DNA from 3 places in the Vallitalea guaymasensis genome. Region 3 is predicted to be linked to each of the others. Evidence: predicted binding sites of a transcription regulator. Region 3 holds the regulator's gene; each other region holds the start of a gene.
What was found. The regulator Rex, encoded in region 3, represses fermentation and respiration genes when NADH is low (regulators of the CRP and FNR family bind a similar motif). The targets are predictions, from matches to a motif close to ATTGTTAANTANTTAACAAT.

Region 1 (10,882 bases), 1.2 Mb from region 3:
TTAAATACTACAGGATGTCTTTTAGGTTATGTTATAGCTCCATTATTTACATTTTTTCTACCTAGTTCCAATAAATTAGATAAAGACGTGGATTTTGATAAAATGCAGGTTGGACTTATAAGAAGGGGATTAGCATTCATTATTGATTGGTGTATTATAAGTATATTAAGTAATACACAGAGTTTGATTGAATATTTCTTCATAGTATTCATTTATTTTATAGTAGGTGTATACATAACTAATGGACGAACCATAGGTAAATTATTAACATCAGTTAGAGTTCGGGGAAAAACTGAGAAAATATCATTCAAAGAAGTACTCTTTAGATATGGCATTCTCTATTATGGCATTGTCGGGGCAAACTTGGTAGTACTTTATGTTAGTCAAGGATTAGTAACGTTTCAAATTCTAATTCTAGGTGGGGTTTTTGTTATTGATGTTATTGTAGCGATAAGCTTTTTAGTATCTATCGTCAAGAGAGATAGACAATTTTTCTATGAGAAAATTAGTGGTACCAAAAATGTCATTAGTTACAAGAAAGATAAAGTTATCAATGAAAATAACAATACACTTTAGAACAAATCTTCAAACTAAATAGAGTTGATTCATTCTAGAAGTGTATTCTATTAAATGGATATTAAGTATTGTCTGTAATTACATATAAGCTAAGATTATAATTCTTTAGCTAATTCATAAGAATTCCAAATGGCATACATAATATTATGTACTTTTTGGGAATCTCCTATATTATATACTGGAATATCTTTTTCCAATAGTTCTTCATACAGGCTGTTATTTTCTTTATAACCTATAGCAGATATTATTGTATCAGCAGAAATGTTATGAGTACCCTCTGCATTTTTGACTGTTACTGATGAATTATTAGCTGATACAACCATTGTATTAGTTTGGATATTGACATTATTATAATCCAATAGGTCTTCTAACATATAATGATTCATGTGAGGTAATCCGTGAGGTCCTCCTAGTATGTCATTTGCCATTTCGACAACTGTTACATTAGAACCTTTCCCAGCAAGCCATAAGCCTGTTTCACAACCAACTAAGCCCCCTCCAATGATAACGACTTCTTTTCCAGCATCTGCTTTACCAACTAAGATATCATTGGCAGATACTATATTTTTTGCACCATCAAATTTAGGTATTATTGGAGTTGATCCAGTGGCAACAATAATTTCATCTGGATTATATGTATCTATATCAGAAAGTTTAACATGGCAATTCATCTTAACAGTGATATTTAATAGTTCTAGCTGTTTTTCATACCATTTTACTAAAGCTCTATCATATCTTTTGAAATCAGGAACACCACCTGGTATAAGGTTACCTCCTAGATTATTGGTTCTTTCACATAGTGTGACTTTATGACCTCTAGTTGCTAATACTCTAGATGCTTCCATACCTGCAATTCCACCACCAATTATGAGGAAATGCTTTTTATTCAATGCAGGAGTAAGACCATATATCTTTTCACGACCACAAGCTGGATTGACAGCACAGCTGACAGGTGCATTGGATATTCTTCCAAGACATCCTTCATGACATCCGAGACATGGGCGTATTTCATCTAATTTACCTGCACGTACTTTTTTAGGATAATCTGGGTCAGTTAATAATTGTCTACCTAGACCAATGATATCACAACTATTATTTAATGATTCAACTGCCATTTCAGGATTTTCCATTCTACCAGCTAAAATAATAGGTACGTTTACATTTTCTTTTAATATTTTTCCGAATTCACGATATGTACCTTCTTCAAAATACATTGGTGGGTGATTCCAGTACCATGAATCATAAGTTCCAGCGTCTACATTAAGAGCATCGTATCCGGCATCAACCAATATCTTAGCTGCTTCAATACCTTCATCAATATCTCTTCCAACTTCTTCATATTCTTCTCCAGGAAGACCACCTTGTCTAAGACCTTTCATACAACTTTTCAAGCTGTATCTTAATGATACTGGAAAATCTGTCCCACATGCTTTTTTGATTCCTTTTACAATATCAGTTGCTATTCGTAATCTATTTTCTAAGGAACCACCGTATTCGTCTGTTCTTTTATTAAAAAATGATATTGCGAATTGATCTAATAAATATCCTTCGTGAACAGCATGAATCTCAACTCCATCAAAGCCAGATTTTTTGGAAATTACTGCTGCAGTAACAAACTTTTGAATTAGGGTTTGAATTTCCTCTTTTGTCATTTCTCTATGTAGGATATTAGGATCAAAACGGTTCTCATTTTCAGAAGGTGCAATATATTTACTAACGAATCCAGGTAAAGCACTTCGTCCAAGACCACCTGTAAGCTGAATGAACACTTTAGTACCATAGGCATGAATACGCTCATTCATTTGATAAGCTGAATGGATAAATGCTAGAGGTGTTTGGGTGGGACTAGGAAGACCAGCTTTAGCCATCTTTTCAGTTTCCATATCTACATTACAGATACCAGTGATAATTAGACCTATTCCTCCTTTTGCACGTTCAACATAGTAATCTTGAATTCTTTGGTTTAGAGCACCGTTTGCATCAGCGTAACCAACAGGACCCATTGGTGCCATTGATAACTTGTTCTTAATCTTTACTTTACCAATGTAGGTAGGAGTAAATAATTCAGGATAATAATTTGCCATATAAGTCTCTCCTTTAAACTAATTATGATTTAACATAATAATTTCGCCGAATCAATTATGTTAAATTTAGTATAGTATATCCATTGAAACTAGTCAAGGATTTTGTTTATTTTTTATCAATGTATAAATTTGTTAAGTGCCATTTTTATTCTTCAACAAAAGTTGATTAATAGAACAATATAATATATATTATTAGGTAAGTAAGTTAAAAGGAGATATATTGATTATGAAAAAGAAGACATCTAGAACTCTTCAAGCTGAAAGAACTAAGAGTCATATATTGGATGAAGCACTTAAACTAATGAAATATAAAAATTTTGATGATATAAGTATTCAGGAGATTTGTGAGAATTCAGGAATATCTACAGGTGCTTTTTACCACCATTTTGGTAGTAAATCAGGTATTGTTGTTGCAGCATATACACGTACTGACCAATTTTTCCAAGATGAAGTAATTAATAAAATTGACTCTTCAAATATAAAAAGTGCAATAATAGGATATTTATGTGAACAAGGTCTCTATGCAAAAAATATGGGAGTGGATATAATCCGAAATATTTACAAAGCACAAATGGATAATGCCAGTGCTTTCTTTCTATCGGCTGAACGTGGATTGCCAAAAGGATTGCATCAATTAGTGGAAAAAGGTCTGGATAATGGAGAATTATGTTCAGATAAAACAGCAGACCAGATTACAGAGGAATTGCTTATCATTTCAAGGGGAATATTATATAATTGGGCGATTAGTTTTGGTGAATATGATATTGCAAAAAAGACTTTCAGTATTATAGATGCATATTTACAGAGTATTTAATATTATAAAGATAACTATAAAGACTCAACTAATATCTTATGGAGAAAATATTAGTTGAGTTTGTTAATGTTGTTTATAGATAATCACCAGTTTACAACTTAGAAACATTTTTTATATAAAACCGAAAAAAATTGATCGTATAATTCTTTATGATGAGGGGTATTAGGTACGCGTACATAATAGAAGGAGGATTATAAATGACCGCTATAAAATTGAATAACTTAATATATAAGTTTACACCTTAGAAATATTTTTCATATGGTTTAGAAAAATGATAACCTTATAATTTGTATCATGAGGTAGCACATAATAACCTCATTAAAATTAAAGGAGGAATAAAGGATGAATAAAGTAAAACATAATCTAAAGAAAACATTATGTGTACTATTGACAACAGGGATGGCATTAAGCAGTCTAACTGCATGTACTAATACTAAGGCAAAGGGACTTGAAGAAAATGAAGTGGTAGTGCTTGACAATCAACAGGAAGAAATCAATGATGTTTTAGCTATCAAGCAAATTATTGAAGTGAAAGATTTTGCTGGTTTTCAGTGGTTGGAAAATGATAATATATTAGGAGTGGCTATAAAAGATGGTATTAGAAATATAGCTGTTTATAATGTTAGGGACAAATCAATTGAAAACATAACTAATAATAAGGATGCTAATATGGGGTTTGAATATTGGTATGAGCAAGTGCATGATTGTTTGGGACAATATAATCCAAATGAAAATTACGTTTTATTTAAGGAAAAGCCTATAGAACAAAGAGATACTTACTACTCAGACACTTACGCATTAGTGTATTATGACAAAAAAGAAGGTAAAGTAATAAGAATAGATGAAGATGTAATGCGTTCTCAATATATTGAAGATGAGCAAATATATTATTCAAAAGGTTTTAAAGTATATAGGTATGATATGGCAAGTAAACAAAAAAACGAAATACAATTATCTGAAGAACTTGTTAACAATCTAAAAGATTATTTTAATAGTCCTGAAGAATATTTAGAAGCTCATTTTGGAGAAGAGAAAGAAGAAGTTAGTGAATTCTGGAAGGGAATGCACAAACAATTTTATGAAAGAGAGCAGATAAATAATTATATTGATAGATTGACAGTTAATGATGATGAACTGGAAATAGCTTCATATAATCTAAAACGTTATACAGTAAATCTTAAAACTAATACTTTTGAAGAAAGGGCTATGAAACGTGATTCTCATAAAGATGTAATAGAAATTGACAATGTAGCGAAAGTAATACAAAATAAGATACCTAGAGAATTATGGAAGACAGATGATAAAGGTAACCAAGTAAAATTGATTGATAAAACTCATGATTTTGTAAGAGGATTTTTCTTATCACCAGATAAAAGTAAGTTGATATATGAAGCCATATATCCAATGGGAGAGGAGCGAAAATATATATATGATTTTGAAAGTGATAAAAAGTTAACTTTGTTTGGTGAGTATAAATCTTTATGTTGGAATAAAGAATCAAATAAAATAGTATGTACAGACTCCGTCTATTTCTATAAAGAACTAAGTTGTAAAATAATAATTTTGAATGATTAATTAAGTAGGTGGGAAAATGACAAAAATATTAGTAGCTGATGATGAAGAGAACATTACAAATGCAATAGCATATGCTCTAGAACGTGAAGACTATCAAGTCTATAAGGCTTATGATGGTAAAGAAGCTCTTGATATCATTAGAAAAGAACAACCTGATATACTTATATTAGATATTATGATGCCAGAATATAATGGTTATGATGTATGCAAAAATATTGAAAACACTTCACAAATGGGTATCATCATGCTTACGGCAAAAAGCACTTTGGTAGACAAGATATTAGGGCTGGAACTAGGTGCTGACGATTATATCACTAAACCTTTTGAAATGCAAGAATTATTGGCACGTGTAAGATCTCTTCAAAGACGTATCAATAAAAATGATGATGTATCAAAGGAATTAATAGATGACAATATCTTAGAAATTAATGGTATAAAAGTTAATGTACTGGAGAGGGTTGCATATGTGGATAATAAACAAATTGATCTTAAGGCTAGAGAATTTGATTTGCTGGTTTTTCTGATGAAGAATGTAAAAATAACTTTTACAAGAGATATTATTCTGGATCGAGTATGGGATATGGATTATTATGGTGGTACACGTACAGTAGATATTCATATCCAACGTATACGTAAGCAGTTAGGAAAATACAGTAGTTTAATTAAGACTATTCCTAAAGTTGGATATAAAATGTTGGAGCATATGGAATGAGAATCAGTGTAAAACATAAACTAACCATTTTTATCATTTTCCTATTATTAATCAATTTAGTCATTATTAGTATTTTAACAATGAATGGTATTCGTACCAATCAGATAAAGGAATATGAAAGATATCTAAAAGAAAGTAGTAAAACAGCTAATCTATACATAAGAGAAAGATATCTCGCTAGTGACATTGAAGATTTTGAAACCTTTTATATTAAGCAGGCTTATGACTTGACTATTGAGATAGAACGTGTACTAGGGATTCACACAATTATTTTTGATAATCAAGGAAGACAGATTGGTAATGAAGTATTTAAAGAATTGAAAAATGAATATGAGGATATCATTACCAAAGCTTTGGATAACAAGATTGTATATAAAAAAATTGTGGATAAGATAATATATGCAGCACCAGTTTACGATTTTAATGGGCAAATAGGTGTTATGCAATTAGAGTATAATCTATATTTACAAAAGAGTTTCAATGAAGATACTTGGAAGTTGTTTGTCAAATTTGGGCTTATATCTATTATTGTTACATTCATAATAGGGAGAGTATTTTTTATAAACATAGTAAATCGAATTAAGAGGTTAAAAAAATCTGTTAAGTTGATTGAAGAAGGACAATATGATATAAGCTCGATACTCATAAAGAGTAAAGATGAATTTGGTGAATTAAGCACAGGGATACAAGCTATGTCTTCACAGATACAACAAAATATTAAGCAGCTCAGTGATGAAAAAGCAAAACTCCAATTGGCGCTAGAGCATGTTCAAAAGCTAGAAAAGAAGCAAAAAGAATTCATTGGGAATATAACTCATGAATTCAAAACACCAATTACGGTCATAAAAGCTCAGATCGATTTAATGAATCTTTATAAGGATGATAATAATTTAGTAGATAAATCCAATATTATTGTTAACAATGAGCTTAAAAGATTAAATCAAATGGTAGAGAAGGTATTGCACTTATCAAGCTTGGAAAAATATGATTTTGAACTTGAAAAACATAAAATAGATACACATGTACTATTGAAAGAAATTATAGATAAGTTAAAAGGAAAGGCTTCCAAATACGGAATTGAATTCTATTACCAGTTAGAGCCTTGCCAAGTTTATATGGATAGAGAAAGTTTTATGATGATTTTTATCAACTTAATGGATAATGCAATAAAATATAATGTGTCAAATGGTAAGATAAAAGTTACAAGTAATGTTAAAAAGGGCGTTAATCGAATTGAAATAGCTGATACAGGAATAGGTATACCAGATGAACATAAGAAAAGGGTATTCGAACCTTTTTACACAGTTGATAAAAATAAATCCAAAAAATTATCAGGTACAGGACTTGGATTAAGTCTAGTCAAGAAGATGCTTGAAAAACAGAATGCAACGATTTGTATTTTGGATTCAGAGAGAGGAACTGTATTTCAAGTGAACATTCCTTTAAGCAAAAAAGAAAAAAATATGTAAATAAATTAAGTTATCTAATCTATTGAGCAATAAATTAGATAGCTTATTTTTTATATAAGATATATCATATATAATGTACTTATAGTAATTATATGCTAAAATTAATTGAGTAAATGCAAGTATTAATAGTGTATAATTAATTAGATTAAGTTTTTTTAATCTGTACTTATTATAAATAAACTAATTTGGAGAGATAAGGTAAGGTGTACAATGAAAAAGAGATTGATAAAAATTAGTGCAAATACATTTATGATTATAGTAACTTTGATTGTAATCATTGGATTTTTGTTGGCTTTTATTCCTGCAAGAATGACTAAGGCTCATACAAATAAAATTGTTGAAATGTATATGAATGATATGAATTACGATCTGACAGAATTTAATAGAAAGTGGAAGGACAAAATCTATAAAGAGGAATTATTAGCAGATGATGGGCATAGTATTCCCGTATATTATATAGTTGATGATAAAAACTATAATAATAAAACTATAGTCTTAGTTCATTGGCATGAATCAAATCATGAAGCTATGTATCCTATAGCGGAAATTTTTTTAGAGCAGGATTTTAATGTTGTCTTATATGATGCTAGAGCACATGGTAACAATACAGCCAAAACGGTCTCTTTTGGTTATTATGAAAAAGAGGATTTAGAATCTGTTATTACTTATGTTAACAGTAAGATGACAGATAAAAATATAATTGGTGCATTAGGTCAATCAATGGGAGGTGCAACAGTAGGATATTATTCTGGATCAGATCACGCAGCTAAATATTTGGATTTTGCAATTATAGATAGTGGATTTACTAGTATGGATGCAGAAATTGCATGGCAGATAGATTCATTTTTCATTCCTATGCCTACTAATTTATTGGTTAAATTAGGAAATATATCTAATAATCAAATATATGGTTATACTTATGAAGATGTTAATATTCTTGATGCTGTTAAAAATAATAATATTCCAACACTTATTATCCATAGTAAGTTAGATGAGAAATGTCCATATTATATGGCAGAGCAATTATTTAAAGTAATTCCACATAATAATAAACAATTAATAACTTTTAATAACTCAAAACATTTATATGCATTTTGGGATGAAAAAGAAAAATATGAAGATGGTATATTCACATTCATAAAAAACAATAAAAATAAAAAATGAGACATATTATATAAATACAAAAAATATTACATAATTGGAATCAACAATTAAAAATTAAAGGGTATAGTTGTATAAAATATAAAGACAATTTTAAATAATAGATGAAGACAAATATTAATGTAGACATTAAATAAGAAATATGATAATATATTTTGTGGTAAAAAATATTTTGAAAATATATCAAATTATATGATATAATGGTAAATAAGGAAGTTATTTGAAAACTAATGCAACTGATGTAATATAAAAAATAAACTGTAAAAAATATAAGGAGAAAAATATGGATTATAGTATATTAAGTAATTTATTGAAAGTTATCCAAGAGTCAAATTTACCTTATGTTGAGATTAAGACAGATGAACTTTATTTGAAAGTCAAAAACAATCAAGATAGTAATAAAGAAAACAAAGCTTATCTAACTGAATGCAAAAAAGAAGATGCTTCTAAATATGATATATCAAGATATCAAGATGAATGTGTAACAACTGAAATTCCTCAAAACGTAGAAATTATCAAATCACCTCTAGTAGGGAAAATTTCATTAACTAATCAAAACAACAAGCAATATATATCCATAGGTAACAAAGTCAATAAAGGAGATATTGTATGTACTATTGAAGCCATGAAAATGGTAAATGAGATAGTTAGCAAATATTCTGGTACGGTGGTAGATATTCTTGTTAAGCCAGATGAATTAGTTGAGTATGGCAGGGAGTTGTTTGTGATACAAGTTGATTAAAAGATTGAGGTGATAAGGTGTGTTCAAAAAAATATTAATCGCTAATAGAGGTGAAATAGCAGTCAGAGTTATTCGAGCATGCAGAGAAATGGGAATAAAAACCTTAGCAGTATGTTCGGATATAGATAGAAACAGTCTCCATACCAAATTAGCTGATGAAACCATATGTATTGGTTCCGCTAATGCAAAAGAAAGTTATTTAAATACATATACCATATTATCAGCGGCATTTCATAAAGGTGTTGATGCCATTCATCCAGGATATGGTTTTTTGTCAGAAAATAGTCAATTTGCTAAGATGTGTGAAGAATGTAGCATTACTTTTATTGGACCATCCAGTAATACAATTGAATTAATGGGTAATAAAGTGAATGCAAGAAATATTGTTAAACAGATGAACTGTCCCGTAATGAATGCGATAGAAAATATTAAGATAGACGAAATACATAATAGAGATATAGAAAAAGAAATAGGTTATCCAGTCATTATAAAAGCTGTTTCAGGTGGGGGAGGAAGAGGTATCAGAATAGTCCATAGTAAAGAAGAACTCTATACCAATATTCTTAATGCTAAAACAGAAGCTGAAAATTATTTTGGCAATGCTGAATTGTATATTGAAAAATATATTAAAAATGCTAGGCATATAGAATTTCAAATATTAGCTGATAACCATGGAAATGTAGTTCATCTAGGAGAACGTGAATGTTCAATTCAAAGAAAAAATCAAAAAATGATTGAAGAATGTCCTTCAAGTATCTTAGATAATGATATGAGAAATACTATGGGACAACTTGCAATAGCCATTGCAAAAGAAGTAAATTATTCTGGTGTTGGTACAGTTGAATTTCTGCTGGATGACAATATGAATTATTATTTCCTTGAAATGAATACCAGAATACAAGTAGAACACCCAGTAACGGAAATGGTTACAGGTATAGATTTGATCAAAGAACAGATAAAAGTAGCGGCTGGTATGAATTTGGATATCAAGCAAGAGGATATTTGTATAAATGGACATTCAGTTGAATGCAGGATAAATGCAGATGATGCAGATAATAACTTCATACCTCAGACTGGACTTATTAAACAGCTTATATTACCAGGAGGTCCAGGAGTTAGAGTTGACTCTTCTGTATTTAATGACTATTATATATCACATTATTACGATTCGTTGCTGGCAAAAATAATAGTACATGGTAAAGATAGAGATGAAGCCATAAAAATAATGAAGAGAGCATTAAAAGAAACAGAAATCAAAGGGATAAAGAATAATATAGATTTTCAATACAATATTATTTGTTGCAATGAATTTGAATCGGGAAATTATAATACTCAGATAATCAGTTAAGGAAAGGTGAGGATATGATTAAGAATAATATTGAAGAAAATTATATTAATGATATAAAAACCAATCAAAGTAAAGGTAATAATGATCTGGAATTACCTAAAATATGGATAAAATGTAGTAACTGCAAAAAAATAATGTATTATATGACAGTAGATAATAATGATAAGGTATGCCCATACTGTAATAATCATTTAAGGTTGACAGCAGAAGAAAGAATAGATATGGTTCTGGATAATGGATCATTTGAAGAATTTTGTGAAGATATACCTAATATTAATTATCTTGATTTTGAAGGTTACTCACAAAAGATAGATAGATTGCAGAAAAAATTAAATACCAGTGAGGCAGTAATAACTGGTAGAGGTTCAATTAATAATAAAAAGATAGTTATATGTATCATG
Region 2 (10,882 bases), 1.4 Mb from region 3:
ATGGTATTAATTTAACAGAAAATGCCATTAATGGTAAAGTAGATAGAATTATTGGTAGAAATAGAGAAATAGATAGAGTTATACAGATATTGAACCGTCGTTCTAAAAATAATCCTATTCTCATTGGAGAACCAGGGGTAGGTAAAACGGCAATTGCTGAGGGGCTTGCAGTAAGGATAGTGGAAAATCAAATACCTGCAAAACTAATTGGTACCGAAATCTACTTGTTGGATTTGACCGCTGTTGTTGCTGGTACACAATTTAGAGGACAGTTTGAATCTAGAATGAAAGCTATAATCAACGAAGCAAAAGAGTGTGGTAACGTAATACTTGTTATAGATGAAGTCCATAACATTGTTGGAGCTGGTGAAGCAGAAGGCGGTTCAATGAATGCTGCTAATATTTTAAAACCTGCTTTAGCTAGAGGTGAAATACAAGTAATAGGTGCTACAACCCTTGATGAATACAGAAAACACATAGAAAAGGATACAGCATTAGAAAGAAGATTCCAGCCTGTTAAGGTTGATGAACCTAGTGCTGAAGATAGTATAGAGATACTAAAAGGGATTAAGAATTATTACGAGGATTTTCATAAGGTTAAGATATCAGATGAGATTATAGAATATGCAGTAAACCTTTCAGAAAGATATATCAACGATAGATTTCTACCTGATAAGGCAATTGATGTCATTGATGAAGCTGGTTCTCGTGCTAATTTATTAAATCTAGGATTAGTTGAATTAGAAGCATTAAGAAGAGAATTAAGCAAAGTCATTGATGAGAAAGAAGAAGCGGCAGCAAATGATGATTATGAAAAAGCTGCTAGGTGTAAAGTAAGTGAGTTTGAATTGCTTTCTAAGATTGAAAAGATAGAGAAACAATGTAATAACGTAGCTATTAATAAGGAAGATATCGCATATGTTATTGAAGCATGGACTAAGATTCCTGTTCAAAACATATCTGAATCAGAAGCTAAGAAACTTCTTAACTTAGAAGATAGATTGCATGAGAGAGTTATAGGACAAGAGAATGCAGTTGTTAGGTTATCTAAATCAATTAGAAGAAATCGTTCTGGATTCAGAAAGAGGAAAAAACCTTCATCATTTATTTTTGTAGGTCCTACTGGTGTAGGTAAGACTGAATTGACTAAGGCTTTGGCTCATGAATTATATGGTACAGAAGATGCTATGATCAGATTTGATATGTCAGAGTTCATGGAGAAACATACTGTATCCAAATTGATTGGAGCACCTCCAGGATACGTAGGATTTGATCAAGCTGGTCAGCTTACTGAAAAAGTAAGACGTAAACCATATTCAGTTATATTGTTAGATGAAATTGAGAAGGCTCATGCTGATGTTTTTAATATTCTACTTCAGATATTAGAAGATGGAAGACTGACTGATAATACTGGACGTGTGGTAAGTTTTGAAGATACTGTAGTTATTATGACATCTAATGCAGGTACAGCTCAGAAAACTAATGGTATTGGTTTTGGTAAAAATGATTTTGACAGTCTTGAACGTAAATGCAAAGAAGCTTTAGAACAGGTATTTAGACCTGAATTTCTTAATAGAGTAGATGAGACGGTAGTATTTACTGAGTTGAATAAGGATGAACTTAGAGATATTATTGATTTGATGTTGAATGAAGTAATTACAGAAGCAAAACTTAAGAATATTACTATTAAGATTGCTGAGGACATCAAAGAATTCATCTTGGAAAAAGGTTATGATGCAAAATATGGTGCTAGACCATTAAGAAGAACGATACAAAGATATATTGAAGATGAGATTGCCGAAAGTTACATTAAGGGTAATATAAAAGATGGTTGTACGGCAATTCTTAATTTGAAAGATGATAAGATTGTGATTAAAGTAAAGGATAAAGATATAGATACAATTGAACATGAATAATATTTGTAGGCTGCCTAATGGGTGGCCTATAATATTGTTTAAAATATTTTGTATACACATATTGACATTTGTAAAAAAAAATGATAATCTTATAATACATTTAAATCCTAGTATTCTACTAGGAATTGAATTGAGGTGTTAGTATGAAATTATCGACGAGAGGTAGATATGGTTTGAGAGCTATGGTAGATCTAGTTGTGAATAGCAAGGAAACCAATATCTCGTTAAAAAGCATATCCCAGCGGCAAGGTATTTCCATGAACTATCTTGAACAAATTATTTCTGTTCTTAAGAAATCAGGGTATGTTAAAAGTGTAAGAGGTGCAAAAGGTGGATATTCATTGGCAAAATCGCCCAAGGATATTTCTGTTGGAGATATTTTAAGAGCACTAGAAGGTGACCTTAATCCGGTGGATTGTGCTTTGGTTAATGAAGATAAACAATGTGATGAAGCTGATTGCTGTATTACAAAGGTTGTTTGGAAAAAAATTAGTGATAGTATTAATGACGTCGTTAATAATATATCATTGCAAGATTTGGTAGAAGGTCATAATGATTTATAGTAAAATCTAGAAGAATATGATTAATAAAATATACAGTAAAAGAGGAGATAAAGATGGATAGAAGAGTATATTTTGATAATGCTGCTACAACTAGTGTTCATCCAGAAGTGTTGGAAGCAATGTTACCATATTTTACACAAAATTTTGGTAATCCTTCAAGTATATATGAAATAGGACAAATTAATAAAAATGCTATAGATGATGCAAGAGAGCAAGTTGCGAAATTAATAGGTGCCAAGCCAGTAGAAATATTTTTTACTAGTGGAGCGACAGAAGCTGATAACTGGGCTATAAAAGGTATAGCAGAGAGTTATAAGAATAAAGGAAATCATATTATAACTTCAACTGTTGAACATCACGCTGTTTTACACACATGTGAATATCTTGAGAAAAATGGATTTGAAGTTACTTATTTACCTGTTGATGAAAATGGATTGATAAGTATAGACGATCTTAAGAATGCAATAAAAGATACAACAATCCTAATAACAATTATGTTTGCTAATAATGAGATAGGAACTATTCAGCCAATAAAAGAGATTGGTGAAGTAGCTAGAGAAAATAAAATTATTTTCCATACTGATGCTGTACAAGCTATCGGACAGGTTCCAGTAGATGTAGAAGATATGAATATTGATATGTTATCATTGACTGGTCATAAGCTCAATGGACCAAAAGGTACAGGTGCCTTGTATGTTAAGAAAGGGATTAAGCTTAAGGCTTTCATTCACGGTGGAGCTCAAGAGAGAAGACGTCGTGGTGGAACAGAGAATGTTCCAGGTATTGTTGGATTAGGTAAAGCATCAGAGATTGCTGAATCCAACATGGAAGAAAAGACTAAGAAATTAAATAAATTAAGAGATAAATTGATAAAAGGCATTAAGGAAGAAATACCATATTGCAAGTTGAATGGTGACCCAGTAAAAAGATTACCTAACAATGTTAATTATAGTTTTGAATTCATTGAAGGAGAATCCTTACTTATTATGTTAGACATGAAAGGTATAAGTGCATCTAGCGGTTCTGCCTGTACATCAGGTTCACTTGATCCATCTCATGTATTATTAGGTATTGGTCTTCCTCATGAAATAGCACATGGTTCATTAAGATTAACTTTAGGAATTGATAATACAGAAGAAGATGTAGATTATATTATTGAAGTATTACCAGGAATAGTTAAGAGATTAAGAGATATGTCACCTTTATATGAGGATTTTGTAAAAAACAATAAATAGAGTAAATAATTAGGTACTTATTAATAAATAAAAAAAATTGAGGTGTTAGTTATGTATACTAAAAAAGTAATGGATCATTTTGTTAATCCTAGAAATATGGGAGAACTTGAAAATGCAGACGGTGTTGGTACTGTTGGAAACGCTAAATGTGGGGACATTATGCGTATCTACCTAAAAGTGGAAGATGAAATTATCAAAGATGTAACTTTTAAAACTTTTGGATGTGGTGCTGCAGTAGCAACAAGTAGTATTGCAACAGAATTAGTTAAGGGAAAATCAATAAAAGATGCTTTGAAAATTACTAATGATGCAGTTGTAGAAGCGCTAGATGGATTACCAAAAGCTAAAATACACTGTTCATTATTAGCTGAGGAAGCTTTACATGCAGCTTTATGGGATTATTCTAAGAAACATGGTATTGATATAGAAGGGTTAGAGCCACCAAAGGCAGATATACATGATGACCATCCTATTGATACAGATGATGAATAGAAAATATTAATAGGGCTATTCAATGATAAAACTGATTTATGAATAATACTTAAAAAGTTGTGTAATATATAGAACAGGTGATTAAATGGACAGAGAAAAAGTAGTAGTTGGTATGTCAGGTGGAGTTGATAGCTCTGTTGCGGCTTATCTACTAAAGGAACAAGGTTACGATGTTATCGGAGTAACAATGCAGATATGGCAGGATGAAGAAACAGATATTCAAGAAGAAAATGCTGGATGTTGTGGCCTTAGTGCTGTAGATGATGCGCGTCGTGTTGCAGATGCTCTTGGAATTCCCTATTATGTTATGAATTTCAAAGGAGAGTTCAAGGATAGCGTTATAGATTATTTCGTTGATGAATATCAGAAAGGTAATACGCCTAATCCTTGTATTGCATGTAATAGATATGTAAAATGGGAATCAATGCTTAAAAGAAGTCTTGCTATAGGTGCTAAGTATATAGCAACAGGGCATTATGCCAGGGTTATAGAATTACCTAATGGAAGATATACATTAAAGAAAGCTGTTGGTATAAGAAAAGATCAGACTTATGCATTATATAACCTAACTCAAGATCAATTAAAACATACACTTATGCCAGTTGGTGAGTATTCCAAAGAAGAAGTAAGGAAAATTGCAGAAAAGATAAATGTAAGAATTGCCAATAAACCAGATAGTCAAGAAATTTGTTTTGTCCCTGATAATGATTATTCAGCTTTTATAGAAGAGTATACTAATAAAAAAGTCCCTGAGGGTAATTTTGTAGATATGAATGGAAAAGTCTTAGGTAGACATAAGGGGATAATTAATTATACGGTAGGTCAACGCAAGGGGCTTGGATTATCTTTAGGGAAACCAGCTTTTGTTGTAGAGATAAGACCTGATACTAATGAAGTTGTTATCGGTGACAATAGTGATGTATTCAGTGATACGCTATATGCTGATAATGTTAATCTAATGGCAATAGAAGAGATAGAAGGCAAGTTGAAGGTAGAAGCGAAGATTCGTTATAGTCATAAACCTGCTTTGTGTACTATAGAGATGGTTGATGAAGATACATTGAAATGTGTATTTGATGAACCCCAGAGAGCTATAACACCGGGGCAAGCAGTGGTGTTTTATGATGGGGATATTCTTATTGGTGGAGGAAATATAATAAGAAGATAGGGAATTTTTATAAAAATCAAGTGGACAACGGTAGTATAATTAAAACCATATATAGTGATAATCACTTTCATTACGTTTGTTGTTTTATCTGTTTTAGTAAGGATACAACAAGCCGTAAAAGGCGTTTTTATCACTATATATGGTTATTTATTTGTCGTACAACATTGAGTAAAATATGATTTGGATGCAACTTTTAGCAAGGGATATATTGAACTTATTGAAATGGGGAATAGATGATTAGGTTCAATATATATAATTAGACTGTTAGATATTTAGTAGTTTGACTAGTTGATTTATTTTGTGTCTGTTTAGTAGGATAAGTTCGGCGGCTTTTCCTTTTAGGAAGTCTATATTTCTTTCTGATGAATCGTCTAATTCGGAGGATATTCCATTGAGGGATATTTCAAATCTATATTCTTTGACGTCATCCATGCTGTTGATGATGTAGTTGTCGCTTTCCATTTGGGAATCCATGTATGCAGTTAGTAGAGGGATTCCGTTGATAGGGTTCATCCATCCTAGGACTCCCCATTTTTTTACTTTTTTACATTCGTAGGTTCTTACATATTCGCCGGTACCCAAGGATACAATTATGTATTGTTTTGCATGGGGGTATAGTTTTTTGGCGTATGTATAGGCGCATAGTGAAGGGTTATTGCAGAATATTCCTCCATCTACAAAGCAGTAAGATTCACCTGATGTTATGGATTTCACATTAGCAGGAGGTAAGTATGTAGGTGCAGCTGATGATGATAGACCAACGTCTTTTAGGAAAAAATTATGGTAGTAATCTTTTACGTCTATACGATGTTTGAATAAATATGGTCTCATGGATATCATATCATAGGCAGGTATAATTAAATTGGATAGAGAATCTTCCAGTGTAAGGTTCTTGAAGTTTTGTCGCAGTAATCTGCGCAGTGGTCTGCCATTGTATTTAGGTCGAAAGAAGTGTTTGATTGTTTGACATATTTCACATTTTGCTTCTGGAAATATTTCTTTTGTTTTGTTTTCGTACAAGTCCAATAATAGATCCAGTCTTTCGTGATCCGTATAATCTTCTGGTGGTTTTATTAACATTAATGATATTAATGAGCCAGTAGAAGTTCCTGATATTACATCAAATAAATCGTAAAAAGGTGTTTTATTACCAAAACTATCTAATTCATTTCTAAGATGGTCTAGAAATATACATGGAATTAGACCTCGTACACCTCCGCCATCAATAGAGAGAATCTTAACAATATCTTTTTTATTAATCATGTCAACACCTAAAGAGTTTCTTACTTAAATTATATATGAAACTTCTTGTCTTTTATAACTAAATAAGAAAAAGCATTTTGCTTCCTAGTAATCTTAAACATAATCACAAAATTCTTTTTCTTCTAATAGCTTACTGTTGACTTTAATCAGGTATTTTAATGAATTCAGGTTTTCTTTGTTCAAATACTGTAAAATATTTGAAACCGCATTCTTTTAAAACTTTATAAGCCCCATCAAAGTTATATGCAAGATGTTCAGGAAAGTGAGCGTCGGAACCCACTGTTATTATTTCGCCCCCTAATTGTCTGTACCTTTGTAAAATCTCTATATTAGGATGTGGTTCGTTTAGATTTTTGCGATAACCGGAGGTATTAAGTTCTATTCCATGACCTGTTTCTATAATTTGCATTAATATTTTATCGATAAGTTCACTATAATTATAGTAGTATAATTTTTTATCTTCATAATGTCCATAACGAATTATATAATCAAGGTGACCGTATACATTATAATTGTCGTAGTTGGTTACATTGTGTAGAATGTCTTCTAAGTACCTGGTATAAGCTTCTTTTTTTGTTTTATTGGAATAGTACGAACCAAAATATGGGTCAAGTTTATCTACAACATGTGTGGAAGCGATAACAAAATCAAAAGGGTAATCATTGATGACTTTATTGACAGTATCATATATATGTGGTTGCAGACCTAATTCTATACCAAACAATAATTGGATTTTATCTTTATATTTTTCTTTTAGTTCAAGAAATGTTTTGTAGTAATTAGGTAAGTCAATATCAAAGGCTAACTCAGGTGTGCTGGGATAATCATAGTCATAATGATCTGTAAAGCATAATTTAACAAAGTTGTGTTGGATAGCATGTAGAATCTGTGTTTCCATTGGATATTTGCAATCACCTGAAAACGATGTATGTGTATGGAAATCATAGTAACTCATATTTGACACCTTTCTTTCTATAAATAAATTTATGAAAATAATTACTTAATAAAATTAATGGTTTTTAATAATAATATATAATAAGTGAATTATTAAATAATTGGAAATGATTAAGATTAGTAATTATTAAAATCGTGTAGTAAAAAATGTATAAATCTTTATCTGAATATTATACTAAAAAACAATAAAAACAACAAGAGCTGTAAGTATATTGTTCAGTTATCACAGGTATATTTGGCATAATTACTAAAAAACGAGAGAAAAAAAATAATTATTGATAAATATTTTTGCTTGTTTTTGATGAAATGATTATGATACTATTAATGTGTTGTTAATAATAAATTAACATTTTATTTACATAATATTTAAATCTGTTATTTATTTTTAAGTTTCACTCTATTTATTCATCTAAGACAAAATATATATCACAATTAGGAGGAAATATCTAAATGAATTGGCTAACAAAGGAATACATATTTATATTTTTTGCATTTATTGGCGGTTTTGGTATGTTCCTATACGGTATGCACATTATGGCTGAAGGTCTTCAAAAATCAGCAGGTAATAAGATGAAAAGTCTTCTTGGTGCATTGACCAACAATAGATTTTTAGCAGTAACAGTTGGTGCACTGGTTACAGCCATTATTCAAAGTAGTTCTGCTTGTACTGTAATGGTAGTTGGATTTGTTAACGCAGGCTTATTCAATCTATCACAAGCTGTAGGAGTTATAATGGGAGCAAACATTGGTACAACCATTACTTCATGGATAGTATCAAGTCAAGAATGGTTAGTATTCTTGAAACCATCAAAATTAGCGCCATTAGCTATTGGAATAGGTGCCTTGTTATTATTTTTTGCAAAAAATCAACGTAAAAAACAAATTGGTGAGATTATCATTGGGTTTGGTCTATTATTCATAGGTCTTGAATATATGAAAGATGCAATAGAACCTTTCCAAGATTCACCAGCATTTACAGAAGCATTTAGAATGTTTGGAAGAAATCCAGTCTTAGGTATATTAACAGGTGCAGTCGTAACAGCTATCATTCAAAGTAGTTCGGCATCAGTTGGTATTTTGCAAACAGTAGCAACAGTAACTTTTGTTCCATGGAGCGCAGCTGTATATATTATTCTTGGACAAAACATTGGTACTTGTGTAACAGCAATGTTATCAAGTATTGGAGCTAATAAAACAGCTAAAAGAGCTGCTTATATCCATTTACTATTCAATGTCCTTGGTACAGTGATATTTGCAATACTATGTGTGGTATATTTTACATTCATTAATTCTAATTTTGGTAATAATGTAGCTGTCAACATGGTAGGTATCAGTATATTCCATACGGTTTTCAACATCAGTAATACAGTCCTTCTCTTCCCATTTGCAGATAAGCTTGTATCACTATCCAAGAGAATCGTAAGAGGTAAAGATGACGAAGATCAAACTGAAGAGCAGGTAGCCTTGAGACACCTTGATGATAGAATACTTGAAACTCCTAGTTTCGCTGTGGAAAATGCAATCAAAGAAGTTATACACATGGGCGATTTAGCTGTAGAAAATGCTAAACGTGCTACAACGGCTATTATAGAAAAAGATATGGAAAAAGTTAAGAAGGTCTATGAAGAAGAAAAGAACATTAATTCTTTAGAAAGACTTATCACTGAGTATTTAATCAAGATAAGCAACTCAGTTATCAACGAAAGGCAAAATGAGATTGTAACTAATCTATTCCATACAGTCAATGATATTGAACGTGTTGGAGACCATGCTGAGAATATAGCCGAACTTGCAGAGTACTTTATCGAAAATAATCTTACTTTCTCAGATAGTGCGAACCAAGAACTGTTGGATATATCAAATAGAGCTACTGAAACAATAGAACTTGCAATAAAGTCAAGAGAAAATGATGATGTTGACCTTGTTAGGAAGGTTGAACAAAACGAAGACCTAGTAGATGAATTAGAGGATGAGTTAAGAGAGAAACATATCAGGAGATTAGCTCAAAACATATGTGATTCAACTACTGGTGTGGTATTTCTAGATCTAATAAGCAATTACGAAAGAATATCAGACCATGCACTAAATATTGCTTATTATGTAAGAGATGAATTATTATAGATTAGTCAGGGGCAGATAACTGCCCCTTGTTATTATTTTATTAAAAACACAAAAAAAACTTGAAATTATATACTACATTGTTTATAATATAAATTGGGATGAATTGGTGGTTTAATTCCTTTTTTTTGAAGCAATAGGGACTATAATTGTTCATAGGGCCCGAGAAGGTACCGAAAGGTGATTTGTAATGGAAAATACCTTGTTAACACTTAAGAAAATTATTCCAAAAGAGATTGATATATTGCAACGAAGATACGAAATACTAAAGGGAATACATATTTATCAACCAATAGGAAGACGAAGCTTATCCCAAAAATTATCAATATCAGAAAAAATTATTAGGAATGAAACGGAATATTTGAAATCACAAGGTTTTATACTAGTATCAAGTGTTGGTATGAGTACTACTGATTCTGGAGATACTATACTGGATGATTTGAAAGAGATTATGCATCATGTTAAGGGTCTTAACTATATGGAAGAAGAAGTTAAGAGACTTATAGGTTGCAAAGAGGTAGTTGTCGTACCTGGTAATTCATCTGAATATGAAGAGATAAAAGAAAATATTGGAAAAGCTGCTGTTGATGTTTTATTAAAACACATAAAAGATAATACTATCATTGCTCTTACTGGTGGAAGTACAGTTTACAATGTAGTGAAATCTTTGAATAATAAACCAAATACATCCTATGAAAATGTGCTGGTTGTTCCAGCTAGAGGTAGTTTAAGGAATAATGTTGAATATCAAGCTAATACTATAGTATCTAAGCTTGCTAGGAAGCTAAATGGAGATTATGAACTTCTTAATATACCAGATAATCTAAGTAAAAAGGCACTAGACAGTGTAAGGAAAGAACCTGAAATCGAACAAACAATATCTAATATACTGAAAGCTAATATAATACTTTTTGGTATAGGTAATGCTTATGAGATGGCTGGAAGAAGGAACTTGCCTGAACCAGTTATGGATTTTCTTCATAGAAGACAGGCTGTCGCTGAAGCACTGGGTTATTATTTTAATAAAAATGGTGAAATAGTGTATACATCAAGGTCAATTGGTATAAAATTAGAACATATGACTAAGACTCCTTATCCTATAGCTGTAGCGGGAGGAGCAAAAAAGGCAGAAGCTATAATGGCTGTAAAGAATATTATTAAAAACGGTTCACT
Region 3 (10,882 bases):
ATATAATATTTTATTAGAAATATCTACCAAAAAAATATATCAATAAGTCAGATTAGGACTAAAGTATTAATAGAAGTTGCTTACAGCCTATGAAACTATTGACATTCTACGTACAATCGTATACAATAATACCATAATTGAATATATATAAAATTTTTTGCATATATAGTAAAAAGTTTGTTAAGAAGATCATTCTTACTTTTGTAGATTAATCTACTTAAAAAATAGATAAGGAGGAAATACAATGGGTTTAAATTTAACACAAAAGATTATAAAAGATCATTTACTTGAAGGTGAAATGATTCCAGGTAGTGAAATCGGTATTAAAATAGATCAAACCTTAACTCAAGATTCTACAGGTACAATGGCTTATTTGCAATTGGAAGCAATGGAAATTGATAAAGTAAAGACTAAGAGATCAGTTGCTTATATTGATCATAATATGTTGCAACAAGGATTTGAGAATGCTGATGATCATAAGTACATACAAACTGTAGCTCATAAACATGGAGTATATTTTTCAAGACCAGGAAATGGTATATGTCACCAAGTACATTTAGAAAGATTTGGTGTGCCAGGTGAAACTTTATTAGGTTCAGATAGCCATACACCAACTGGTGGAGGAATCGGTATGCTTGCTATTGGTGCAGGTGGTCTTGATGTAGCGGTTGCTATGGGAGGCGGTACATACTATATTACAATGCCAAAAGTAGTTAATGTTAAATTAACAGGAAAGCTTAAACCATTTGTTACTGCAAAGGATATTATTCTTGAAGTATTAAGAGTCATGACTGTTAAAGGTGGAGTTGGCAAAGTGATCGAATATACTGGAGAAGGAGTTAGTACTCTTAGCGTTCCAGAAAGAGCAACTATAACTAATATGGGTGCTGAACTTGGGGCTACTACTTCAGTATTCCAAAGTGATGATGTAACTCTATCATTCTTAAAAGCTCAAGATAGAGAAGAACTATGGAAAGAATTAAAAGCTGATGAAGATGCTGCTTATGATGAGACTATAAATATCAATTTAGATGAACTAGAACCTCTTGTAGCAATGCCTCATAGTCCAGATAACGTAGAAAAAATATCCAATATCAAGGATTTAAAAGTTAATCAAGTATGTATCGGAAGCTGTACCAACAGTTCATATCTTGATATGATGAAAGTATCTAAGATATTAAAAGGTAAAACAGTTCATCCAGATGTAAGCTTGGTTATTGCACCAGGTTCAAAACAAGTACTTAATATGTTGGCTGCCAACGGTGCATTAGCTGATATGATAGCTGCAGGAGCAAGAATATTAGAATCAGGATGTGGACCTTGTATAGGTATGGGTCAGGCTCCAGCAACAGACGCGGTTACACTTAGAACTTTCAACAGAAACTTTAAAGGACGTTGTGGAACAGTTTCAGCAGGAGCTTATTTACTTAGTCCAGAGGCTGCAGCGGTTAGTGCATTATCTGGAGAATTGACAGATCCAACTACTTGTACTACTGATATAAATGTTGCTATGCCAGATAAATTCTATATTAATGACAATATGGTAGTACCACCTGCAGAGGATGGCAGTAAAGTAGAAGTTGTAAAAGGACCGAATATCAAACCATTCCCACTTAATGAAGAACTTAAGGATGATGTTGAAGGAAAAGTTTTGATTATTGTAGAAGACAATATAACAACAGACCATATTATGCCTTCTAATGCTAAGTTATTGCCATTTAGATCTAATATACCTCACTTGGCTAACTATTGTTTGACACCATGTGACGAAGAGTTTCCTAAGAGAGCAAAAGCTAATGGTGGAGGAATGATTGTTGGTGGAGACAACTATGGACAAGGATCCAGTAGAGAACATGCTGCACTAGTTCCATTGTATCTAGGTATAAAAGCAGTTCTAGCTAAGAGTTTTGCAAGAATTCACAAAGCTAACCTAATCAATTCAGGTATTTTACCACTTACATTTATTAATATGGCAGATTATGATACTATCAGTCTTGATGATGATTTATCAATGGATAATGTACTAGAGAGCGTAAAGACAGGAAAAGTAATTGTTCATAATAAGACTAAAAAACTTGATTATGAAATGAATATAGAACTATCAGATAAAGAATTAAAAATGATTATTGCTGGCGGTAAAATCAATTTTATTAAAAATATGTAAGATAAACGACATTTTATTAAGAAAGGGATGGAATAGGCATGGATTATATGAATAAATTTGAAGAACTTATCAAAGAACAAAAAGCTAGGGTCAAAATGATGAAGGAACAAGGGGATTTTGTCAATTATGATGAATTAGATACTATAGTAATTGGTGTAGTTGGAGGAGATGGAATAGGTCCAGCTATAACTGATCAAGCACATAGATTATTAGAGTATTTATTAGCAGATGAAATCAAGAGTAAGAAAGTGACTTTTAAAATTATCGATGGATTAACAATCGAAAATAGAGCAAAAGCTAATAAAGCTATACCAGATGATGTTCTAGAAGAACTAAAACAATGTCATGTAATACTAAAAGGACCAACAACTACACCAAGAAAAGGTGACGAATGGCCAAATATCGAAAGTGCTAATGTTGCAATGAGAAAAGAACTTGATCTATTCGCTAATGTTCGTCCTGTTAAAGTTCCTGATAAAGGAATCGATTGGACTTTCTTCAGAGAAAACACAGAAGGTGCATATGTTCTTGGTAGCAAGGGTATTAATATTGATGAAGATATTGCTATAGATTTCAAGGTTATCACTACTGGTGGAGCAGAACGTATTGCAAGAGCAGCATTTGAATTCGCTAAGAAAAATGGTAAAAACAAAGTTACAGTAGTAACAAAAGCCAATGTTGTAAAAACTACAGATGGTAAGTTCTTGGAAATCTGTAAAGAAATAGGTGAAGAATACGAAGGTATTGAAGTTGATGACTGGTATATTGATATCATGACTGCTAAACTAGTAGATGAAAAAAGAAGAACACAATTCCAAGTAATGATTCTTCCTAATCTATATGGAGATATTTTAACTGATGAAGCAGCTGAATTCCAAGGTGGAGTTGGTACAGCTGGAAGTTCAAATATCGGTAAGAAATATGCTATGTTTGAAGCTATTCATGGTTCTGCACCTAGAATGGTAGACGAAGGTAGAGATATCTATGCTGATCCTTCAAGTATTATTAGAGCTGCGGGTATGTTATTAAATCATATTGGTTATACAAGTAAGGCAGATAAACTATATAAAGCTCTTGAAATCTGTAATACAGAGAAAAAATATGTTATAACAGGAAGAGATACTGGAGCGACAAATGAAGAATTTACAAATTATTTAATGAAAACAATTGAAAAATTATAGATTATGTGTATAATATATATGTTGCATAGGAATTTTTATTTATACTTTACATAAGGTTAATATTGTAATATTATTTAAAAGAGAATTAGTGTAATATATATAGCATGCACAATTAATATTTGGAAGATTTTATATTAATAAGTGTATCCTATAAATAAGAGGAGGCACACCAGTGAGCGAGTATAATCTTCACGAAGAAGTAACTGATAAATACTCTTTAAGAGGCAGAGTTTTTAACAAAATACGAGAAGATATATTAAAGGGTAGATATAAGAATAGTGAACCTTTAAAAGAAACACAGATATCTAGAGAATTAGGAGTTAGTAGAACTCCCGTAAGAGAAGCCATAAGGCAGCTTGAATTAGAAGGTCTCGTAACAATTATACCAAACAAAGGTGCAGTAGTTTCTGGTATTGATGCTAAGGATATACAAGATATATATGAAATAAGGTCATTGATAGAAGGACTATCTGCTAGATGGGCTACTACTAACATAAATGAAGAACAACTTGAATTACTAGAAGAAATTGTTTATTTATCTGAATTTCATTATAAAAAAGGACATTTGGATCAGCTTTATGAATTAGATACCAAATTTCATGAAGTGTTATACCAAGCTTCACACAGTAAAATATTAAAACATGTTTTATCAGATTTCCACCATTATGTTCAAAGAATAAGGAGAGCTTCAATTTCATCTGAGGCAAGAGCCAAAAAATCAGTTGAAGAACATAAAGCCATTGTTGAAGCCATAAAATTGGGTGATGAGAGTAAAGTAGAAGAGTTAACTAATCTACATGTAAAAAACACCTTAAAGAACGTTGTGGACCATAAATTAATGGATATAATAGGAAAATAATATAAAAGGGAGAATTACTCTAACCGAGTAATTCCTCCCATTTTTCATATAAATTCTCTAATTCATTTTCGTAATGAGTTTTTTCATTAAGAAGCGTTTCTGCTTTTTCAGCATTAGTATATATTTCTTCTAGACATAACTTTTCATCAATCGTCTTAATGTTATTTTCAATTTCATGAATATCAGTTTCTATTTTTTTGATTTGATTATTAAGTTTACGCTTATTGGCTTGTTCATCCTTGCTTTTCAGCCAGTCTTGTTTGTTGGAAGTAGCAATTGGTGTATCCTCTTGTTTTTTATTGTTGATACTATTTTCTAGCTCCAACAATCGTTGTTTTTCTTCTTCTTGTTTTTTTTCAATGACATAACTATAGTTTCCTAAGTAGTTGTTTAATTTATTAGGAGTAAGTTCTAATACCCTTGTTGCTATTTTATTTATAAAATAACGGTCATGAGAAATAAATAGAACAGTACCAGTATAATTTTTTATAGCTGATTCAAGAATTTCTTTTGATATGATATCAAGATGATTAGTAGGCTCATCCAACAGCAAGAAATTAGCATTCGACAGCATCAATTTTGCCAGTATCAATCTACCTTTTTCACCACCACTCAGACTAGATATCTTTTTGAATACATCATCACCAGTGAATAAAAAAGCAGCTAATGTATTACGTATATGACCTGTATTCATATTGGGATAAGCATCTGATATCTCTTCAATTAAATCATTATCCCCATTTAGGGTGGTATGTTCTTGGTCATAATAACCAGTATTCACTTTGGCTCCTAGAGAAATAGTACCTGTATCTCCTGTTAGCCCATTGCTTATTATACGAAATAAGGTTGTTTTGCCTGTTCCGTTATCTCCTATGAGTGCTACTTTTTCACCTCTTTTAATCTGAAAATTAAGATTGGAAAATAGGTGTTTATTATCAAAGGATTTGGATACATCTGTAGCAGTAAGTACATCATTACCACTTATGACCCTTGGTGATAGCTTAAGATTCATTTTATCATTAATCAGTGTAGGTTTATCTATCATATTGATTTTTTGCAGTTGTTTCTCACGGCTCTGGGCTCTTTTTATAAGTTTATCTCTACCGTGGGATCTAAGTTCACGAATTACTTCTTCCTGCCTTTTTATCTCTTTTTGTTGTTCTACATAATGTTTGATTTCAATATCCTGATTCATGGCTTTGTGCTTTATATAAAAGCTGTAATTACCGTTGTATATATGTGATTGGGTGTTTTCTATCTCTATAACCTTATTTACTATTTTATCAAGGAAATAACGGTCATGTGAGATGATTATAACAGTACCTTGATAATTGCATAAGAAACCCTCCAACCATTCACATGCTTTGATATCCAGATGGTTGGTTGGCTCGTCCAATAGTAATATATCAGGTTTTTCTAGAAGTATTTTTGCTAGGGCTACCCTTGTTTTTTGTCCTCCTGATAAGGTGGATATATTAGCGGTGAAATCTTCTTCATTGAATCCTAGACCTTTTAACACACCTTTAATATTACTTTTATAGCTATACCCATTATTAAGTTCAAAAGTATGCTGTAGATTTGAGTAGGATTTCATAAGTGAATCAAGGGCTTCGCTATCATTATCTAGTTTAGACATTTTTACTTCGTATTCTCTTAAAGTATTTTCCATTTGAATTATTTCTTTGCATGTTAACAGCATTTCATCATAAATAGTTTTTTCGGATGATAGAGTACTATTTTGGGATAGGTAACCAAGTTTTGTTAAACTATTAATTATAACTTGTCCTGAATCTGCTTCTAATTCATTGGTAATGATCTTGAACAGCGTTGATTTACCGGCTCCATTAATACCTACTATAGCTGCTTTATCTCCTTTTTCCAGCCAGAAGTTTACATTGTCCAGTACTGTATGTGTTACAAATGCTTTGCATATATTTTTACATGATAAAATCATAGTTGCCTCCTATAAATATTAAAATTACCATACTATGATACCATTAATCACTGGTTTTGAAAAGTTTAAGGGTTTAAAATTAGAGGTTTTTGGTAAATATATAAATATCTATTGTGATAGTTCTTTGCCTAACGAGAAGTAACATATTTTGTTCATACATAAGAATAAATTTCTTTGGGACAACATATATATGATAAAAGAACTTTTCTAAAGGGGATGATGACTTGAGTCGTAATGCAGGTTATATGAAAAAATTGAGAAAAGCTCGTGTGGAGAGAAAACAATGTATAAGGTGTGGTAAACCTCTATCACAAGAATCACTTATTAGAGGTGTCAAGCAATGTGAAAAATGCCTTGATTATCAACGTAAAAGAAAATTGGGACAAATAAGTTCTAAGGTCAATACTACTTATTTTTACAATAGACAATACAAAAAAGATGAGATAAAGAGAAAAGAACTAGGAAATTATATGGTTGAGAATAAAATAACTATCAAGGATCTGGCGAAAGAATCCAACTTATCTCAAAGAACCATACAAAGAATATTATACACTGATGCAAACTATACAAAAAAAACTAAAGATGCTATTAATAAATATTTGGGAAAAGAACTTTTATAGGTAATAATATTAAGTTGATAATAATATTGAGTTAAGTAAATTAAAGAATATATAATTGAACTTAACAATTAAAAAGGGTATAGAATTAATTTTTTATATCCATTTTATATGTTAGAAGTAAACATACAGGGTTTATGAAACCTAAATATGTATAAAATTTAGGATATTAAAATTTTTTATAAGTATAATTTTCTAGAAAAAGCTGTAAAATATCAGGGTTTTATGGTATAATTTATAAAATATAGATTGTATACAATAAACAATTGATTGTTTTTAACTATATTTACTAAATATAGGATTTGTGTTAATGATTTATACTGTGATAATACATAAACGATAAGGGTTTATCAGCATTTGATTATTTGACATAGATTTAACAACCATATATAATTATTTGTATAAAAGTTCCAAAATAGTATCAAGGATTGGGGATTGATTATATGATACAAAAGAAAATATCAACAGCGGTAATTAAAAGATTACCAAAATACTACAGATACTTAGGAGACTTATTGGAAAACGATGTTGTAAGGATTTCCTCTAAAGAATTGAGTAACAGAATGGGTGTAACAGCTTCTCAAATAAGACAAGATTTAAATAATTTTGGCGGTTTTGGTCAACAAGGTTACGGCTATAATGTTGAATATTTATATAACGCTATAGGCAAGATACTTGGTCTTGAAAATAAATATAATACAATTATTGTTGGAGCAGGAAACTTGGGTCAAGCACTTGCTAATTATACTAATTTTGATAAAAGAGGTTTTGAAGTTAAAGGATTATTTGATGTTAACCCGAGACTTATAGGTATAACTGTAAGAGGTATTGAGATTAAGGATTTAGATGAAATGGGAAGTTTCATAAAAGAAAATAGTATTGACTTGGCAATTCTAACATTACCTAAGCAAAAAGCACCAAAAGTTGCTAATGACTTAGTTAGTTATGGTATAAAAGGAATATGGAATTTTGCCCCTATAGACCTGAAATTATCCAATAAAAATGTTATAGTCGAAAATGTACATTTGTTGGATAGTCTAATGACTCTATCATATAATATCAAAGAGAGAATATAAATAAGCGTCTGTAATTTATGTTTTTAAGAATGAATAACTATTCTTAGAAGTATTAGGTACTCATATATATGGGTACCTTTTAATTATATTGTGCTATAGAATATAATAATTTGTTACGATATAATTAATATAGAAAATTTTTATTATATTACTAAGTAGGTATAAATTAAGTATATATAAATAATGAGGACGTGAAAGCATGTTTTTTTCAAAACAAAAGATAGAGAAACCAATTAATATAGAAAAAAAGGTACATATATTGACATTGGATAATAGATGGCATGAACTATTCAAAAATAATAAAAAACCAAAAAAAATAGTGGAACTTGAAAAAAGACTTAATAAGCTTCTTGGTGAACAAGGACAACTTACTAATGATTTGAAAGAATATACTTTGCTTAAAAAGAAAATGATGGTTGATATAATGGATAACATGAAAGAAGCCATTGAAGATGAAGATGATGAAGCCATTGGAGAAATGGAAAAAAGCAAGAAATATATCAATGACATAAAGGTCAAGATAGATAAGATGGAATCAAGAATGGAAAATATGCCAAAAGAAATTCAAACGACCAACAAAGAATTATTAGAATATACAATGCAAGATTGTTATATGAGAATGTTTGATACCAAGAATGAATTAGATGAATTAAATGAATGGATTGAAAAAGTTAGGGCAGAATTAAAAGAAAAAGCTGTGAGACAGACGGAAGCGAAAGAAGAATATGATAAGATGTATTCTTATATGCATGATCTGGTAGGATATGAAGTCATTGAATTATATGATAAAAAATATCTGGGAGGAAGTAAATGATAAAAGGAATAGGTAATGATATCATTGAAATCAGTAGAATAGAAAAGGTTATTCTAAATAAAAGATTCCTAGAAAAATATTTTACACCCAACGAAAATAAATTATTTGAAACTAAAAATTATAGAGGTGAAACAATAGCTGGTAATTTTGCTGTCAAAGAAGCAGTCTCCAAGGTTCTTGGAACAGGGTTTGTAAATTTTACTCCTATTGATGTTGAGGTTTTACGTGATGATAAAGGCAAGCCCTATGTAGTTTTATATAATGGTGCTAAGGATTTGGCGAGACAACTTGATATTTCTACGATACATGTATCAATATCACATTCCAGGGATAATGTGACAGCTATTGCAGTAGGGGAGTAATTAGTTAAAAGGAGAGATTCAGTTGAAGGTTGTCAAAAGTTATGAAATGAAGGAAATTGATAGGTATACTATTGAAGAGATAGGTATACCAGGTATTGTTTTGATGGAGAATGCAGCCATGTCTGTAGTGAGTGAAACTATACAGTTGCTGAAAGAGAGCAATAAAGTTGTTATTTGCTGCGGTACAGGTAATAATGGTGGGGACGGATTTGCAATAGGTAGAATACTTAGCTGTAATAACATAAAGGTCTCTATAATCATAATAGGTGATTCTGGCAAGATAAAAGGTGATGCTAAAATAAATTATGATATAGCTAGACAATTAAATATTGATATACATGAATTCAATGATGAAAGACAGATGGATGAGTTGAAAAATATAGTTAGTGATTGCGATGTAATCTATGATGCTATTTTTGGAACTGGTCTATGTAGAGAGGTAACAGGAAAATACTTGGAAGCTATTAAGATCATAAATAGAGCTAATGCTTATAGAATAGCTATTGATATACCTTCTGGAGTTAATGCTGATGATGGTCAGATTCTGGGGAATTCAGTGTGTGCTGATAAGACAGTTACATTCTGTCTGCCTAAGGTGGGCTTGCTTTTATATCCTGGAGCTAACTATGTTGGCGATCTGGTTGTTGCAGATATAGGTATACCTAATATATCTATAGATAGAATTAATTCTCATACCACAATAATGGATGATAATCTAGCAAGATATTTTATGCCTAACAGAGTGAAGATGTCTCATAAGGGTTCTTATGGAAAAGTCTTAGTTATTGCAGGTACCAGTAAAATGACAGGAGCAGCCGTTTTGACTTCTTTATCGGCTTATCGTACAGGAGCAGGATTAGTCAAGACATTTATCGAAGAGTCTGTGTCCAGTGTGGTTACGACAAAAGTGCCAGAAGCAGTTGTAGAGACTTATAGCAGGGCTAACAATAATATATCCAATGAAGATAAAGAAAAACTATTAGAAATGCTTGGGTGGGCTGATACCATTGCTATAGGACCAGGACTTGGGAATGACAATATCACAAGAAAGATACTTGAAATTGTAATTAGTAATTTCAATAAGACAGTAGTTGTTGATGCTGACGGAATTAACGCATTATCAAAAGATAAAGAGATATTGAATAATCGAAAATGTGAGATAATAGTTACACCACATCTAGGTGAGATGTCAAGGCTTACGGATTATGATATTGGAGAGATTACAAATAATACAATAAAAGTAGCGGTAGAACTTAGTAGGACCTATAAGATTACATGTGTCCTGAAAAGTGCTAGAACCATAATTTCTTCTCCTAATGGGATGGTTAATATTAATATATATGGTAATTCAGGAATGGCGACAGCTGGTTCAGGTGATGTTCTAACAGGTATTATAGTATCATTGTTAGGGCAAGGATTAAATGCTTCAGATGCAGCAATATTAGGTGTCTATATCCATAGTAAAGCTGGTGATAAGGCAAAAGATGATAAAGGAGAGCATGGACTTATCGCTAATGATATAATATGTAATATACCTTATGTAATTAAATCAAGTCTTAATGAATAATAATATAATATATAAGTTTTATAATAAGTTAGGAAAGTTATTATACTATCCTAACTATATTTTTATAATCAATAACTGTAAAATATTTATTTGTAAACCCATAAAGGTATACTATTATAAGTTTATGGTCTATAATACTATCTAAGTTTAATTAATAAAGCTAAGGACAACATTACTGGCGTTAAATAACAATAAGTAGTATAATATTAGTGTTTTAATGTATTGAACTTATAGAAATAGGATTGATGTTTAAGTTCAATATATATAATGTTTAACATATGGAGGAAA

Region 1: the regulator Rex is predicted to act here: its motif matches at 2,762-2,781, upstream of HYG85_RS05950 (oxidoreductase).
Region 2: the regulator Rex is predicted to act here: its motif matches at 7,681-7,700, upstream of HYG85_RS18355 (histidinol-phosphatase HisJ family protein).

The regions. Positions count from the first base shown of each region.
Region 1 is NZ_CP058561.1:1,325,046-1,335,927, reverse strand. It holds gene HYG85_RS05955 (VanZ family protein) at 1-576, shown strand, start outside; gene HYG85_RS05950 (oxidoreductase) at 672-2,660, opposite strand; gene HYG85_RS05945 (TetR/AcrR family transcriptional regulator) at 2,887-3,474, shown strand; gene HYG85_RS05940 (hypothetical protein) at 3,817-5,049, shown strand; gene HYG85_RS05935 (response regulator transcription factor) at 5,066-5,761, shown strand; gene HYG85_RS05930 (sensor histidine kinase) at 5,758-7,230, shown strand; gene HYG85_RS05925 (alpha/beta hydrolase) at 7,441-8,394, shown strand; gene HYG85_RS05920 (acetyl-CoA carboxylase biotin carboxyl carrier protein) at 8,675-9,133, shown strand; gene accC (acetyl-CoA carboxylase biotin carboxylase subunit) at 9,153-10,481, shown strand; partial or broken gene HYG85_RS24720 (acetyl-CoA carboxylase carboxyltransferase subunit alpha) at 10,496-10,882, shown strand, end outside.
Region 2 is NZ_CP058561.1:4,283,983-4,294,864, forward strand. It holds gene HYG85_RS18325 (ATP-dependent Clp protease ATP-binding subunit) at 1-1,916, shown strand, start outside; gene HYG85_RS18330 (RrF2 family transcriptional regulator) at 2,060-2,479, shown strand; gene nifS (cysteine desulfurase NifS) at 2,533-3,714, shown strand; gene nifU (Fe-S cluster assembly scaffold protein NifU) at 3,766-4,206, shown strand; gene mnmA (tRNA 2-thiouridine(34) synthase MnmA) at 4,292-5,374, shown strand; gene HYG85_RS18350 (patatin-like phospholipase family protein) at 5,639-6,637, opposite strand; gene HYG85_RS18355 (histidinol-phosphatase HisJ family protein) at 6,780-7,592, opposite strand; gene HYG85_RS18360 (Na/Pi cotransporter family protein) at 8,042-9,712, shown strand; gene HYG85_RS18365 (sugar-binding transcriptional regulator) at 9,900-10,882, shown strand, end outside.
Region 3 is NZ_CP058561.1:83,639-94,520, reverse strand. It holds gene HYG85_RS00445 (aconitate hydratase) at 245-2,164, shown strand; gene HYG85_RS00440 (isocitrate/isopropylmalate family dehydrogenase) at 2,203-3,345, shown strand; gene HYG85_RS00435 (GntR family transcriptional regulator) at 3,518-4,204, shown strand; gene HYG85_RS00430 (ABC-F family ATP-binding cassette domain-containing protein) at 4,224-6,158, opposite strand; gene HYG85_RS00425 (helix-turn-helix domain-containing protein) at 6,383-6,778, shown strand; gene HYG85_RS00420 (redox-sensing transcriptional repressor Rex) at 7,219-7,851, shown strand; gene HYG85_RS00415 (coiled-coil domain-containing protein) at 8,051-8,665, shown strand; gene acpS (holo-ACP synthase) at 8,662-9,027, shown strand; gene HYG85_RS00405 (NAD(P)H-hydrate dehydratase) at 9,050-10,594, shown strand.